3 regions of the Aliiglaciecola sp. SL4 genome follow, and region 1 is predicted to be linked to each of the others. Evidence: predicted binding sites of a transcription regulator. Region 1 holds the regulator's gene; each other region holds the start of a gene.
What was found. Region 1 encodes sigma-54, which starts transcription at its own class of promoters, with help from an activator protein. Its sites were predicted from a motif close to GTTGGCACGNNNNTNGNNT; they were not measured.

Region 1 (4,257 bases):
GAAGTATTTATTGCCCGAGGTAAACCGGCAAAGTATAGCCAAACCCTTGATGACGGAAGTAAGATCAGCGCTGCGGCTAATGAAATAAAATACGAAGTATCCAATCGAACTTTAACATTAAATGGCTCAGCTGAATTGAATCAGGATAGCAGCCTTGTTAAAGGTGAATCCATCCAATTCAATATGGAATTGGAACAATTAATAGCTGAAAGCAACAGTAATGCAGAGGGCGGAGTGACCGCTATTTTTCAACCTGAGAGTATCCGTAAACGTCAGGAAGAAGATGCAGAAGAAAAATCGAATGATTTAGAACAGCAAGGCACTGACAAGCTGCAGGATGAGCAACCTTAATGGCAACGTTAAAAGCGATTAACCTAGCTAAATCATACAAATCTCGACAAGTAGTACGAGATGTTAGTTTAGAAGTGTCTACAGGGCAGATTGTTGGATTGTTAGGCCCCAATGGTGCAGGCAAAACAACGACTTTTTATATGATTGTAGGGCTTGTTCCTTTAGATAAGGGCGATATTTATATTGACCAAACAGCACTAACTTTACAGCCTATGCACATTCGAGCTAGAAAAGGAATTGGGTATCTTCCTCAAGAATCGTCTATATTTCGTAAACTAACTGTTTATCAAAATATCATGGCAATTTTACAAACCCGAAAAGAATTGAGCTCAGACCAACGAGAAGAACAAGCAGATGCATTGCTTGACGAGTTTAATATAAATCATATCCGTAATAGCCTAGGCATGAGTTTATCTGGAGGAGAACGCAGAAGAGTCGAAATAGCACGGGCCCTGGCCGCCGCACCCGAATTTATTTTATTAGATGAACCTTTTGCAGGTGTGGATCCAATTTCTGTAAATGATATAAAAAAAATAATTCAACACCTGCGCGATAGAGGTATTGGAGTATTAATAACTGACCATAATGTACGTGAAACCCTAGACGTGTGTGAAAAAGCGTATATTGTAAGTCATGGTGAATTGATCGCTTCTGGAACTGCAGAAGAAGTTTTAAATAATCAACAAGTCAGAGATGTATACCTTGGCGAGCAATTCAAGCTATAGTACAGGTATGTTGTTTTTAACCAAAGCTTTGTGGCTAAACAAGTAAGAATATAAAAACTAAATGAAACCCTCGTTACAATTAAAATTCAGCCAGCAACTAACAATGACGCCTCAATTGCAACAGGCTATCCGTCTATTGCAGTTGTCAACGCTGGATTTACAACAGGAAATACAAGAAGCTTTAGAATCCAACCCGCTTTTAGAAGTAGAGGATGGTTCGGACATCCCCACAGGAGATTCCGCATTAGCAGATAGTAATGATAAATTTTCGGAAGAAACCGTATCCGCAAGTTCTGACTCAATGGATACAAACGAGGCATTAGAAAAAGCAGATATTCCGGACGAATTACCCATAGATAGCACTTGGGATGAATATATCAGTGCATCTTCAGCACCCGCATCAATTAGTGGTGGCAGCGGTGGTGATGATGATCAAATTTTCCAAGGTGAAACCAGCGAAAATATACAAGATCATTTGTTATGGCAAATGCGCTTAACCCCCTTTTCCGAAGTAGATACCGCTATAGCCATTGCCATTATCGACTCAATCGATGAATCTGGATATTTAACCATTAGCACTGAAGAAGTACTCGCTAGTCTCGACCACGAAGAGGTTGAACTTGATGAAGTTGAATGTGTTCTAAAACGCATTCAAATGTTCGATCCTATAGGTTCTGGTTCTCGAAATCCTCAAGAGTGTTTAATGGTACAAATGAATCAATTTGCCCCAGGTACACCTTGGCTAAATGAAGCTAAATTATTAATTAGTGAATATGCAGACCTTTTAGGTAGCAAAGATTACCGAACGTTAATGCGCAAAACTCGTTTAAAAGAAGACGATTTACGCGAAGCAATGCGTTTGTTGCAAACATTAAATCCTCGTCCTGGCAGCGCGCTGATAATTGGTGAATCCGAATACGTGATTCCTGATGTTTCTGTAATGAAAAAAAATGGCCGTTGGCAAGTAGAGTTAAACCCCGACAGTTTGCCTAAACTAAATGTTAATCAGCAGTATGCAGCGATGAGCCGCAATGCTAAAAACACCAGCGACAGTCAGTTCATACGTTCACATATGCAAGAAGCCAAGTGGTTTATTAAAAGCCTCGAAAGCCGAAACGACACATTGCTCAAAGTAGCCAACTGTATTGTTCAGCAACAAGTCGGATTTTTCGAACATGGTCCGGAAATGATGAAACCAATGGTGTTAAATGATGTCGCAGAAATGGTGGATATGCATGAATCAACTATTTCCCGTGTCACTACACAAAAATATATGCATACACCAAGAGGAATTTACGAACTGAAGTACTTTTTCTCCAGCCATGTTGCCACAGACTCTGGCGGAGAGTGCTCTTCAACGGCAATTCGCGCACTAATTAAAAAACTTGTCGCTGCAGAGCTTCCAACTAAGCCACTTAGCGATAGTAAGATTGCTGATCTACTGGCTGACCAAGGTATACAGGTTGCCCGTAGAACAATAGCAAAATACCGGGAGTCTTTATCGATCCCACCGTCTAACCAACGCAAGAGCCTGCTGTAGGCTCGTTAACAGAAGGAATACGCTAATATGCAAATTAACCTTACTGGCCATCATGTAGAAATTACAGATTCATTGCGAGATTATGTAGACACTAAATTTACGAAGTTAGAAAGGCATTTTGATCACATCAACAATGTCCATGTCATTCTCAATGTCGAAAAGCTTAATCAAAAAGCTGAAGCGACAGTTCATCTTAGCGGAGGCGAAGTTTTTGCAACCTCAGAACATAACGATATGTACGCAGCCATTGACGGATTAATAGATAAGCTTGATCGACAGGTGATCAAGCACAAGGAAAAGATTAAACGTCATTAACATATATTAGATTATTTAATGGAAATTAAAGACATCCTTTCCTCTGACTGCACAAGTTGTGCAGTCCAGGGGACAAGCAAAAAACGAATCCTTGAAACTATCAGCCTATTAGCGGCAGAAAAGATTGACGGTATTGACCAAACTACGATTTTGAATAGTTTAGTCAGTCGCGAAAAAATGGGTAGTACAGGAATCGGCAATGGTATTGCGCTGCCCCACGGCAGATTAGCTGGGTTAAAAGACGTAGTCGCAATATTAATTACCAGTGATCCTTCCATCAATTTTGACGCAGTCGATAATTGTCCTGTAGATATATTTTTCGCTATTTTAGTACCAGAAGATAAAGCCGCCGGACACCTACAAACCTTGGCCACTATAGCAACAAAGTTAAGTGACAAAGAGGTTCTTAAACGCATTCGCTGTGCTGAAGATAACGGACAGTTATACGAGGCAATTGTTTCATGAAGCTGATTATTATAAGTGGTCGCTCCGGTTCAGGAAAATCAATTGCACTGCGCTCTTTAGAAGATTTAGGCTATTATTGTGTTGATAATATCCCTGTTAACCTTCTGCCTACCCTTACTCATACAGTTATGGATGAGTATGACCAAGTTGCGGTAAGTATTGACGTAAGAAACCTTCCCAAAGTATCTGGTGAATTGGTGGAAATCCTCGATTACCTGCCTGCAAACTGGGATATGACTATTGTTTATTTAGATGCCAGTGATGACATACTAATTAAGCGTTTCAGCGAAACCCGTCGCTTACACCCGTTATCACGTCAAAACAAATCGCTTTCCGATGCCATTCAAGCTGAAGGTCAACTTTTAGCTCCTATAGCAGAACGTGCTGACTTATATTTAGATACTGACAAGCTTTCGGTTCATCAATTAGCTGAGTTAGTTCGTGAACGCATTCTAGGAAAGAAAAGCTCAAGACTGGTTTTAGTATTTGAATCTTTTGGATTTAAATATGGCATACCTAAAGATGCCGACTATGTTTTTGATGCGCGATTTTTACCTAACCCTCATTGGGAACCGGACTTAAAACACCTAAGTGGATTAGACTCACCAGTTGAAATATTTTTAGGTTCACAACCCATAGTGACTAAATTTATTTGGCAAATCCAAAACCTCATATCAACTTGGCTTCCCCACCTAGAAAGAAATAACCGAAGTTACGTCACAGTTGCAATTGGCTGTACCGGTGGACAACATCGTTCAGTTTATGTTGCTGAGTCATTAGCAAAAACATTCTCAGCCTCTCACCCAGATGTGCAAATTAGACACCGAGAATTAAACAGATGAATCGCTTTGAAAAGCAAAT
Region 2 (4,257 bases), on a different contig from region 1:
TACTTCGTACTGCGACAATTGACTTAAAGGGCCAACTGGATTTAATTGAATTGATAGCATAGATTGTCCTATTTCCGAACTTACTGACGAGCCTGTCTTGCAATGTTGTATGCAGATTCAAAATCACTTCTGAAGGGATTGATATCAAGTCCTCCGCGGCGAGTGTAGCGTGCATAAACGGTTAACTCTGATGGTTTGCAGTAATGCTTTATATCGTGAAAAATTCGCTCTACACATTGTTCATGGAATTCATTGTGGAGGCGAAATGAAATTAGATAGCGCAGCAGTGATTCTTGGTCAATTTGAGCACCTGAGTAGCGGATCATAATACTTCCCCAATCGGGTTGGTTAGTGATCAGACAATTGGATTTAAGTAGGTTACTGCAAAGTGTTTCACTCACTTGCTTCGATGTGATTTTTAATGCTGAGGCGTCTAATTGGTAATCAGTAAACTCTATGTCTTGATCATCAATATTTTCACCAGGCATATCTTCAATTTTTTGACTAGCAAAATCCTTTGGCAAAATTATTTTTACTTGTACTGACTTTCCAGCGCAATTTGATAAATCTGAGGTAAGGGTGTTTGTTAATGTTTGTATGGATTCGATTTTAGATTGATTAAAGCTGTTTAAATATAATTTAAAGCTTTTTGATTCAATTAAATGCGGCGAGTCAAACGGAACAATACATTGCATTATTGCAACTTGCGGTTTTCCTCGCATGTTGAGCCAGGATAGCTCATATGCATTCCAGATATCTTCGCCAGTAAATGGCAAGCTTCCAGTTAATCCGATGGTATCTCGACTTAAACTGCGGGGCACTGCCTGCAACAGTTCTGGGGAATAGGTTTGCACATATTCAACTGTTTTACCCAGTGTTAGTTTTTCTAGTGCCGGAGATGCATTACTTATCTCATCGGTTTTATTTGTCATTTAGTCTTCTCGTTATACAATACTTGAGCAGTGTAAATACCTTTTTGATGATTGTTATTACGCAATTACGCCACTATCAGATTCGATTCGCATATTACCGCAGATAATTGGTATTCACTTCGTTTGTTTCAAGTCATCTTAATTTAAATATAAGGAAGTGTAGTCTGTGAGCATTGATTCGGCACTACAAAATTTTGTTTCTGAATATGTCGATTGTCATCAACGTAATCAACATCCATTGGTTATTCAGTTCGATGAAAACTGGCCATCAAAATGCTATCAGCAAAAAGGAGAGCAAGATGAGTGGGTCCCATGGTTACCGATTAAACAAGCAAGTGACAGGCACTTCGCACACTTTGAAAAAGCCCTTGAAATTAAAATGGATGAACAACTTAAGGATTACTATACCTGCTTTTGGAGTGATAATCTAAATGCTCAAACTCCAAGGGGGAATCTGCAATTATTGATGCCTTGGAACGATGATGATTTTGAACGATTACAACAAAATTTAGTGGCCCACGTGTTGATGAAAAGACGTTTAGGGCAAGAAGACACGTTGTTTTTTGCCATCACCGACGAAGACGATTTTATTGTGAGTGTGCATAATGAGACAGGGCGAGTCATGTTGGAACAGATAGGATTGGAGCCGCAAGAAACCCTAGCGAATTCATTAATCGAATTTATCCAACAGCTCACCCCACGCCTGTAGCATGGCCTTCAGGCCATGGGATAAATGAACACCCCATTCACTTTGCGGGGCCTGTAGCATGGCCTTTAGGCCATGGAGTAGGGGAACATTCCATCCATATCGCGGGGCCTGTAGCATGGCCTTTAGGCCATGGAGTGGGGGAACATCCCATTCATATTGTGAGGCCTGTAGCATGGCCTTTAGGCCATGGCATAGATGAACATCCCATTCTCATCGCGGGGCCAGTAGCATGGCCTTTAGGCCATGGGGTAGATGAACACCCCATTCTCATCGCGGGACCTGTAGTATGGCCTTTAGGCCATGGCGTAGGGGACATCCAATTCACATTGCGGGGCTAAAGCCACCGCCTACAGGCTTGGGATTATTGTTTCAAAGCTTGGGTTAGGCTCAACACCTGCTGTTCCAATAATGCGATGCGTTTTTCTAACTGATTTACATGCTGTGCTAAATCAGTTGGTTTCTGCATGGGAACATCGTCTTCAATTAGATCCGCAAATTGCTCTGGCTCGTCTTGCCAGCGCCTTAAAACATCAATAACTTCCCGCAATGGTAGTGGTCGGTTAGATGCTTTTTTGATTAACGCCACACTTGGCGCTTTTCCTTTAGATTTTAAATTTTTACACAGTGAAGCAATGTACTGGTGCTGATTTGACATGATGAAAAACACTAATTATTAGCCAATGTGGCTATTTTAACTGTATTGAGAATCACATGCATTAATATATCTTGTTATATATCAATGGGTTAATTTTTGGCTTCAATTTTGTATAGTGGACTGCATGTAAACAATAAAATTGAAACTCCAAGGAACTTAAAATGAAAAAAACACTTGTTGCTGCAGCATTGATCTTACCTCTTACTTTATCTGGCTGTGTTATATCGGTTGGTGGTGAAGGGGATTATTCTTATCAATCAGATTGGGAACAAAAAGAGCGCAAGAATAGAAAGGCAATTGCAAGATTAGAGTCAAATACAGCGATTGCAGATATTAGAAGCCGTCTCGGTACACCAGATTTTAGTGAGTTATACCAACAAAATAACGACGAGATAAACGTTTTGTTTTATCGCACACAGCGTCGAGAAGGTGACGGTGTTACCACTAAAGATGAATGTACTCCATTGGTATTCAAAAATGGTAATCTAATCGGATGGGGCGACTCCGCTTACCAAAACATTTAAGTTTGCAAACTACAGCCCAGCATCGTTGGGCTGTAACTAGCCAGTTAGCTTATCGTAAACGATTGTCTAGCTGATCGATTAACTCTGTCCATTCCGCATCTTCAAAAAAGGACTGCCTAATAAAGGTCGACTGAGCCTGGGTCCAAAAAGTGGCTTCTTCAAGTTTTATCGATTTATCTAAACCTTTATGTTCCGCAATAAAGCGCTCAATAGACTCGTCATCATTTGCTAAGCCTAGTTGTAAAAACAAGTCTTTCAATTCTAGATTTTCAGTTAACATGTACTGTCTCCTATATGAAATTCTATTTTCAACGGGTCGTCAATTCAGTTCCTTGCTAATTGGTTCGAAACTTAGAGTTGTTGCTTTTCACCTTGTTGCTATCTTTTATGCCGTGGATACTTTTACCGTTGTTTCTTTAAGTCTTGGGGGGAATAGGCTATAAATCAACCTATTCAGCACAAAATAGTCTAAATTGTTTGCAATTGAGTTTAATGAATTGTTAACAAATGGTTAATAATTATGTAAAGTGAAGTTTCCTAATTGAAGAGAGTCGAACTATGTCAAATACCGCACAAGACATAAACCCAGTGGATACCATCAAAGCTGTCTACCTTGCTGCTGAAGATCTAAAGATCGCGGCTTCAATTTTGTACCAAGCTTATCATGATGATCCGCTATTTTTAGACATCTTCGATTCTGATAAAGAAGGTTATGAATCTCGTTTACGAGGAGCAATTCGAGAAGAGTTGAATGCATTTTGGACTGCTAAGCAGCCGATGATAGGCGTGTTTGAAAGTGATCGATTATTGGCGGTGGCTTGTTTAATCAAACCTGATAGTGCTTTTAATCCTGATCGGTTTTGGCATTGGCGTTTGAAGATGTTGCTTACAGCGGGCTATATTGGTACAAAGCAAATGATTGAAAAAGAACAGCGTGTGAGGGAGCGTATTCCCCATGAAAAATATCACATGTTGTCGTTCATAGGTGTGCATCCTGATCATCAACATCGGGGTCTTGGACATTTTCTAATGAGCGCTATTGATAGTATTGTTCTTGAAGAAGAGAAAAGTGAAGGTGTGGGTGTTTATGTAACGCTACCTAAATGTTTGTCGTTTTTTGATGACGGGAAATATCAATACTTAGAAGAACTCAAAGTGTCTCGTATCAATGGCCAAATTATGTTTAAACCTCGTTCAGCATGAATATCGCTTCATTTCTTAAGAGAAGAAAGTCTCAGCAACTGGTACTTTTCTTCTCTTAACCCTCCTCTATCTTAAGATTTGCAATGTCGATATTGTTGTTTTATTAAGCATGTAACAATTGAAATTGACAAGATTTTAAATTCCTCCTCCTTAAACTAATTAGCCTAAATTGAATGGTAAGATAAAAGATATTTTATTTGTACGATATTTCGTACATGGCTGTAAGTCTTAAGC
Region 3 (4,257 bases), on a different contig from region 1:
AGATATATTTGCAATGGATATCCGTAGAAAAGTTTTCAAACGGTGTTATGAAAAGAATATTCCATGTATTACTGCAGCACCAATGGGAATGGGAACCGCAGTACTGGTTTTTATGCCCGGTAAAATGTCATTTGAAGAATACTTTTGCTTAGAAGGTTTAGAGCCAGAAGATCAGTTTTATAATTTAATTATGGGCTTATCTCCAGCGATGTTGCAGCTAAGCTACCTAGTTGATAAAAGCAAAGTTGATTTTTGGGCAGGCAAAGTTCCATCGACCCCCATGGGGATTTCTTTGGCTGCTGGTGTATTAAATTCTAATGTATTGAAAATACTACTGAAACGTGGAGAAGTGTTGCATGCCCCTTGGGGTTGGCACGTAGACGCATATAAAAATAAATCGAAAAAAACCTGGCGTCCTTGGGGTAATAAAAACCCTATCCAGAAGTACATCATGTTTCCAATGGTCAAAAAAGCAGTTGGTAAAACCAAGCCTAGCTAAGTTTCTAAGCGCTTTTATTTGACTAAATATTAGCGCGCCATAACCTAACGTAATCCACTTCTGTAGACCATTTCCCGCCATTATTTAGAGTTTTTAAGCTCTAACTCCGTAATTATATTTTAAATAGATATACCTTGTAGAGAAGAGCTAGAACTTCAGGTTTTGCTGGTCTGAAACCATTACAATTTAAATATTTCACTACCAAAAACCGTTTACTCTTAATCAATGAGTCTTAGGTGAGTCAAATAACTATTATATCAAGCAACTACATTAGAAGTTTGAACCTTTCGGCCATAATAAAAGAGCATAAGATAAGGTTGTTTTTAGGGTTAGGAGCTAACTTGGATATTGGCAGGAGATTGAACGTAAAGCTACGAAGAAATGTTAAGTTAAATGAATTAAGTAGAATAATATTTATTGCTTTGTAGGACTATCAGGAAATAAAAAACCCGGTGATTAAACCGGGTTTTTAATGTACTTTAAAGCAATCTTAGCTTTTACGTCTGCGAGCTGCACCAGCAAGACCTAGAAGACCAAGACTCAAAACTGCTAAGCTTGAAGGCTCAGGAATTTGGAATGAAATTGAACCGTCGTGGTTACCATTTAGAGTATAAGTACCGTCTAAGTTATCAGTAACTTCTACATCCTTAGGGTCAGTGTTGAAATCTACGAATGAGAAGATATCAACCATATCGCCTAGCAAATCAGTCATTGAACCGTCAGCGAAGTTAAATACGTCACCTGCGGCAACACCGTTAACTGTACCTGCACCTACAGAAGAAACAAGAGTCTTCAAAGAAGGACCACCAGAACTCTGAACAATTGAAACAAAATCAAGAGTAAATAACTCTACGAATTCAGAAGTGTCAGCGAAGGTAGGTTCAAAATAATAAAATGTAATATCACCTGAAGAGTAGTTAGTTGCCAAAGCCGGACCAAGTTCACCAGATAGTTCGAATTGGAAGGTTAAACCCCAATCGCCGTAATCGTTGTCACTTTCAGGACCAAAGCTGTTTGGTAAGAAACCTTCAACAGCATTAAAAGCAATCGCTGAACTTCCCTTTGGACCACTAATGAATCCACCAGTAGTCGTAATTGCGTCACCATCGCTAAGACCGTTTGCGTCAGCATCTGTAACAAGGGTCTCAGATTGATAGTTGTAAGTCGCTTGTTCTAACCAACCTGTACTAGTTGCACCAGCAGCTTGGTTTCTTAAGTTATCGCCGAAATCAGCACCAACATCGATGTAAAATTGGTCAGCCATAGCAACAGAAGAACCCGTTGCTAAAATTATTCCTGCTATTAAGGATTTAGTTTTCATGTCTATTCTCCAGCTTAAAGTAATTTATAAGTTTTAGGTTGCAAAGTTGCCAATATTTCACAAGCTTTCCATGGCTAAAGATAATGCACATAGCGGGCCAACTTTTAAGTTATTGTTTTTTAACACTTTTATCATTCCACCTTTTTACCTCTGTTAAAAAAACTGACACTTTAATTACCCTTAACTGAGCATTTATTGATTAGCCTTAAGAGAATTTTCATAATGTACACGGTAAGTTTGATTGCTAGGTTCAATATCAAACGCTTTTTTACTTATTTCAATAGCGCGCTTAATTTGCCCGTCATTCAATAACGCAACTCCAAGGGTATCCAACAACTTAGGGTTTTCTGGACGTAATGAGACCGCTTTTTCCGCGTAAGTAACGGCTTTACTGCTGTCACCAGATTCTGAATATAACCACCCTAAATTATTCAAGGCAATTATATTTTCTGGTAAAAACTTCACTACCATTTCGTAATGTTCAATTGCTTTTTCAGGCTGTTTGTCCATATAAGTTTCTGCTAAACGTCCCCTTACATTCACGTCATTAGGACGTTTCACTAAGTGATTTTCAAGGAAATCTATTGCAGAGTCAGCGTTTTCTAAGTTAGCTTTTGCTTTAGCTATTAAAATTGCAAAGCGACCATCTAAACTCGCATTATAAGACTCTTCTAATAGAGGTAATGACTCTTTAATTTTACCTTCAGCAAAAAGTATCTGACCATTAATACCTTTTACGGTTACTACTGACTTAACTTGCTCTGGCAGACTATTCATCAATCTTTTGGCCACCAATACATTACCGCTCATTAAGCTATAGTGTATTTCCATTAGTTTCAGTTCAGGATCATCCTGATGGTGCCCTAACGCACGTTTAACTGTATCTAGTGCGCTTGAAAAATCTCTCAAACCATCATTAATATAAATTGCACCACTCCAAGGATCTCTTCTTTTAGGCTCTAGTTGCTGCCAAGTTTCATAAACATTAAGTGCATCTGATGGTTTATTGAGGGCTAAATAACTGTCAGCTTTGCCCTTCCAATAGATTAGAGGCATATCCTTAGTCGGTTTTATATCCTCTAAAATAGTAAGTGCTTTTTGAGGTTCAACTGCCAATATAAGTGCACGAGCGTAGTTTAGCTGTTTCATCAAATCGTCTGGCTGCTTTTCATACATGGACTTAATTAAATTCAATGCTTTCGCCCGCTCATCTTTTCCTTGTTGTGATGCTTCAACATAATAATCAAAAGAACCTTGAACATACTCAGGGTTGTTCTCAGCAGCGGTTTTAAGAAGCGTAAGCGCTTCTTCGTTATTTCCGTTTTGCTTCGCTAATTCAGCCATAAACTTTAGTGACGATGGGTTATTAGGCGCCAGTTCCAGAATCTCATTATGGGTTTGTTCGGCCAACGTATTTTGTTCAGACACCTCATAAATTTCTGCTAATAAGTTATGTGCTACAACTTGCTTTGGAGCATAGGCAATCCAATTTTTAGCTACCTCTATAGCCATTTGGTAGTTTTGTTCACTCACGTATGCTTGCGCCAACATCAATCTTGCAGTATCCATTTCAGGAGATAGCTCAATGGCTGATTTTAAATTGTCTTTACCTGAATCATCTTTAAGGGATAGTTTTAAAATACCAAGACGAGTTAACTCTTCGGCGTTAGTAGGATCAGTTTTCTTAGCCAACTCCAACATCTTTTGCGCTTTTGAGTCATCTCCACTTTTAATTAAATCGAATCCAGCTTGAGTAAACAATGTCAAATCATTCAAGTCATAATTCCCCATACCACCAAGAGTCTGAGCTGCGTCTGTGCTATAGCCTAAACGCAATTGAATTTCAGCAAAGAGTCTCTTTGCAGGGTGTGACAGAGGAAGTACATCTTGGACTGCAGCTAAGTGGTTATGCGCTTGCTCTAACTTCTGCAAGTTATAGGACGCTACACCTGCGATTAGGCGAGAAGTTGGGGAGTTTGAGCCAGAGGATATTGCTTGCTCCATTGATGTTTTGGCCGCAGAGTAATCTTTGTTATGGAATTGAACTATTCCAATAAACTCATTAAGCTTTGGATTATCAGGCAGCTTTTTAAGCAAGCTAACGGTAAGCGATTCTGCTTTGTCGTATTGCTCATCTCTTAGTAGTGCATCGATAAGCAAAAAGTTCCCTTGAGCATCCCCCGGCTTTTGCGCAACATATTCAGTAAAATCTTTGATTGCGGTCGCATAATCTTGCTGCTGCATACTTAATTGCCCTTGCAGTAATACAGCTTCCATGAACTTAGGATCGTCAACCAGTAACTCTTCAAGAATAATTAATGCATCTGTAACTTCACCATCATTTAAGGCATGGTATGCTCTGCCTAGGCGGCTGTATGAGGAGTCGGGGTAAAGTTCTGTAGCACGTTTAATAGCTAATTTAGCTCGTGACACTTCG

Region 2: the regulator sigma-54 is predicted to act here: its motif matches at 2,392-2,410, upstream of AB6T38_RS06575 (DUF3192 domain-containing protein).
Region 3: the regulator sigma-54 is predicted to act here: its motif matches at 1,904-1,922, upstream of AB6T38_RS00505 (PEP-CTERM sorting domain-containing protein).

Annotation. Positions count from the first base shown of each region.
Region 1 covers NZ_JBGOSE010000013.1:27,295-31,551, forward strand. Annotated here, with positions in the region: gene lptA (lipopolysaccharide transport periplasmic protein LptA) at 1-351, shown strand, start outside; gene lptB (LPS export ABC transporter ATP-binding protein) at 351-1,076, shown strand; gene AB6T38_RS16015 (RNA polymerase factor sigma-54) at 1,138-2,616, shown strand; gene hpf (ribosome hibernation promoting factor) at 2,644-2,931, shown strand; gene AB6T38_RS16025 (PTS sugar transporter subunit IIA) at 2,950-3,396, shown strand; gene rapZ (RNase adapter RapZ) at 3,393-4,238, shown strand; gene AB6T38_RS16035 (HPr family phosphocarrier protein) at 4,235-4,257, shown strand, end outside.
Region 2 covers NZ_JBGOSE010000003.1:261,588-265,844, reverse strand. Annotated here, with positions in the region: gene ppnN (nucleotide 5'-monophosphate nucleosidase PpnN) at 1-60, opposite strand, end outside; gene queF (NADPH-dependent 7-cyano-7-deazaguanine reductase QueF) at 81-932, opposite strand; gene syd (SecY-interacting protein) at 1,099-1,641, shown strand; gene AB6T38_RS06585 (hypothetical protein) at 1,776-1,979, shown strand; gene AB6T38_RS06580 (hypothetical protein) at 2,003-2,296, opposite strand; gene AB6T38_RS06575 (DUF3192 domain-containing protein) at 2,458-2,820, shown strand; gene AB6T38_RS06570 (DUF2789 family protein) at 2,870-3,100, opposite strand; gene AB6T38_RS06565 (GNAT family N-acetyltransferase) at 3,379-4,023, shown strand.
Region 3 covers NZ_JBGOSE010000001.1:118,067-122,323, reverse strand. Annotated here, with positions in the region: gene AB6T38_RS00510 (ThiF family adenylyltransferase) at 1-499, shown strand, start outside; gene AB6T38_RS00505 (PEP-CTERM sorting domain-containing protein) at 990-1,820, opposite strand; gene prsT (XrtA/PEP-CTERM system TPR-repeat protein PrsT) at 2,013-4,257, opposite strand, start outside.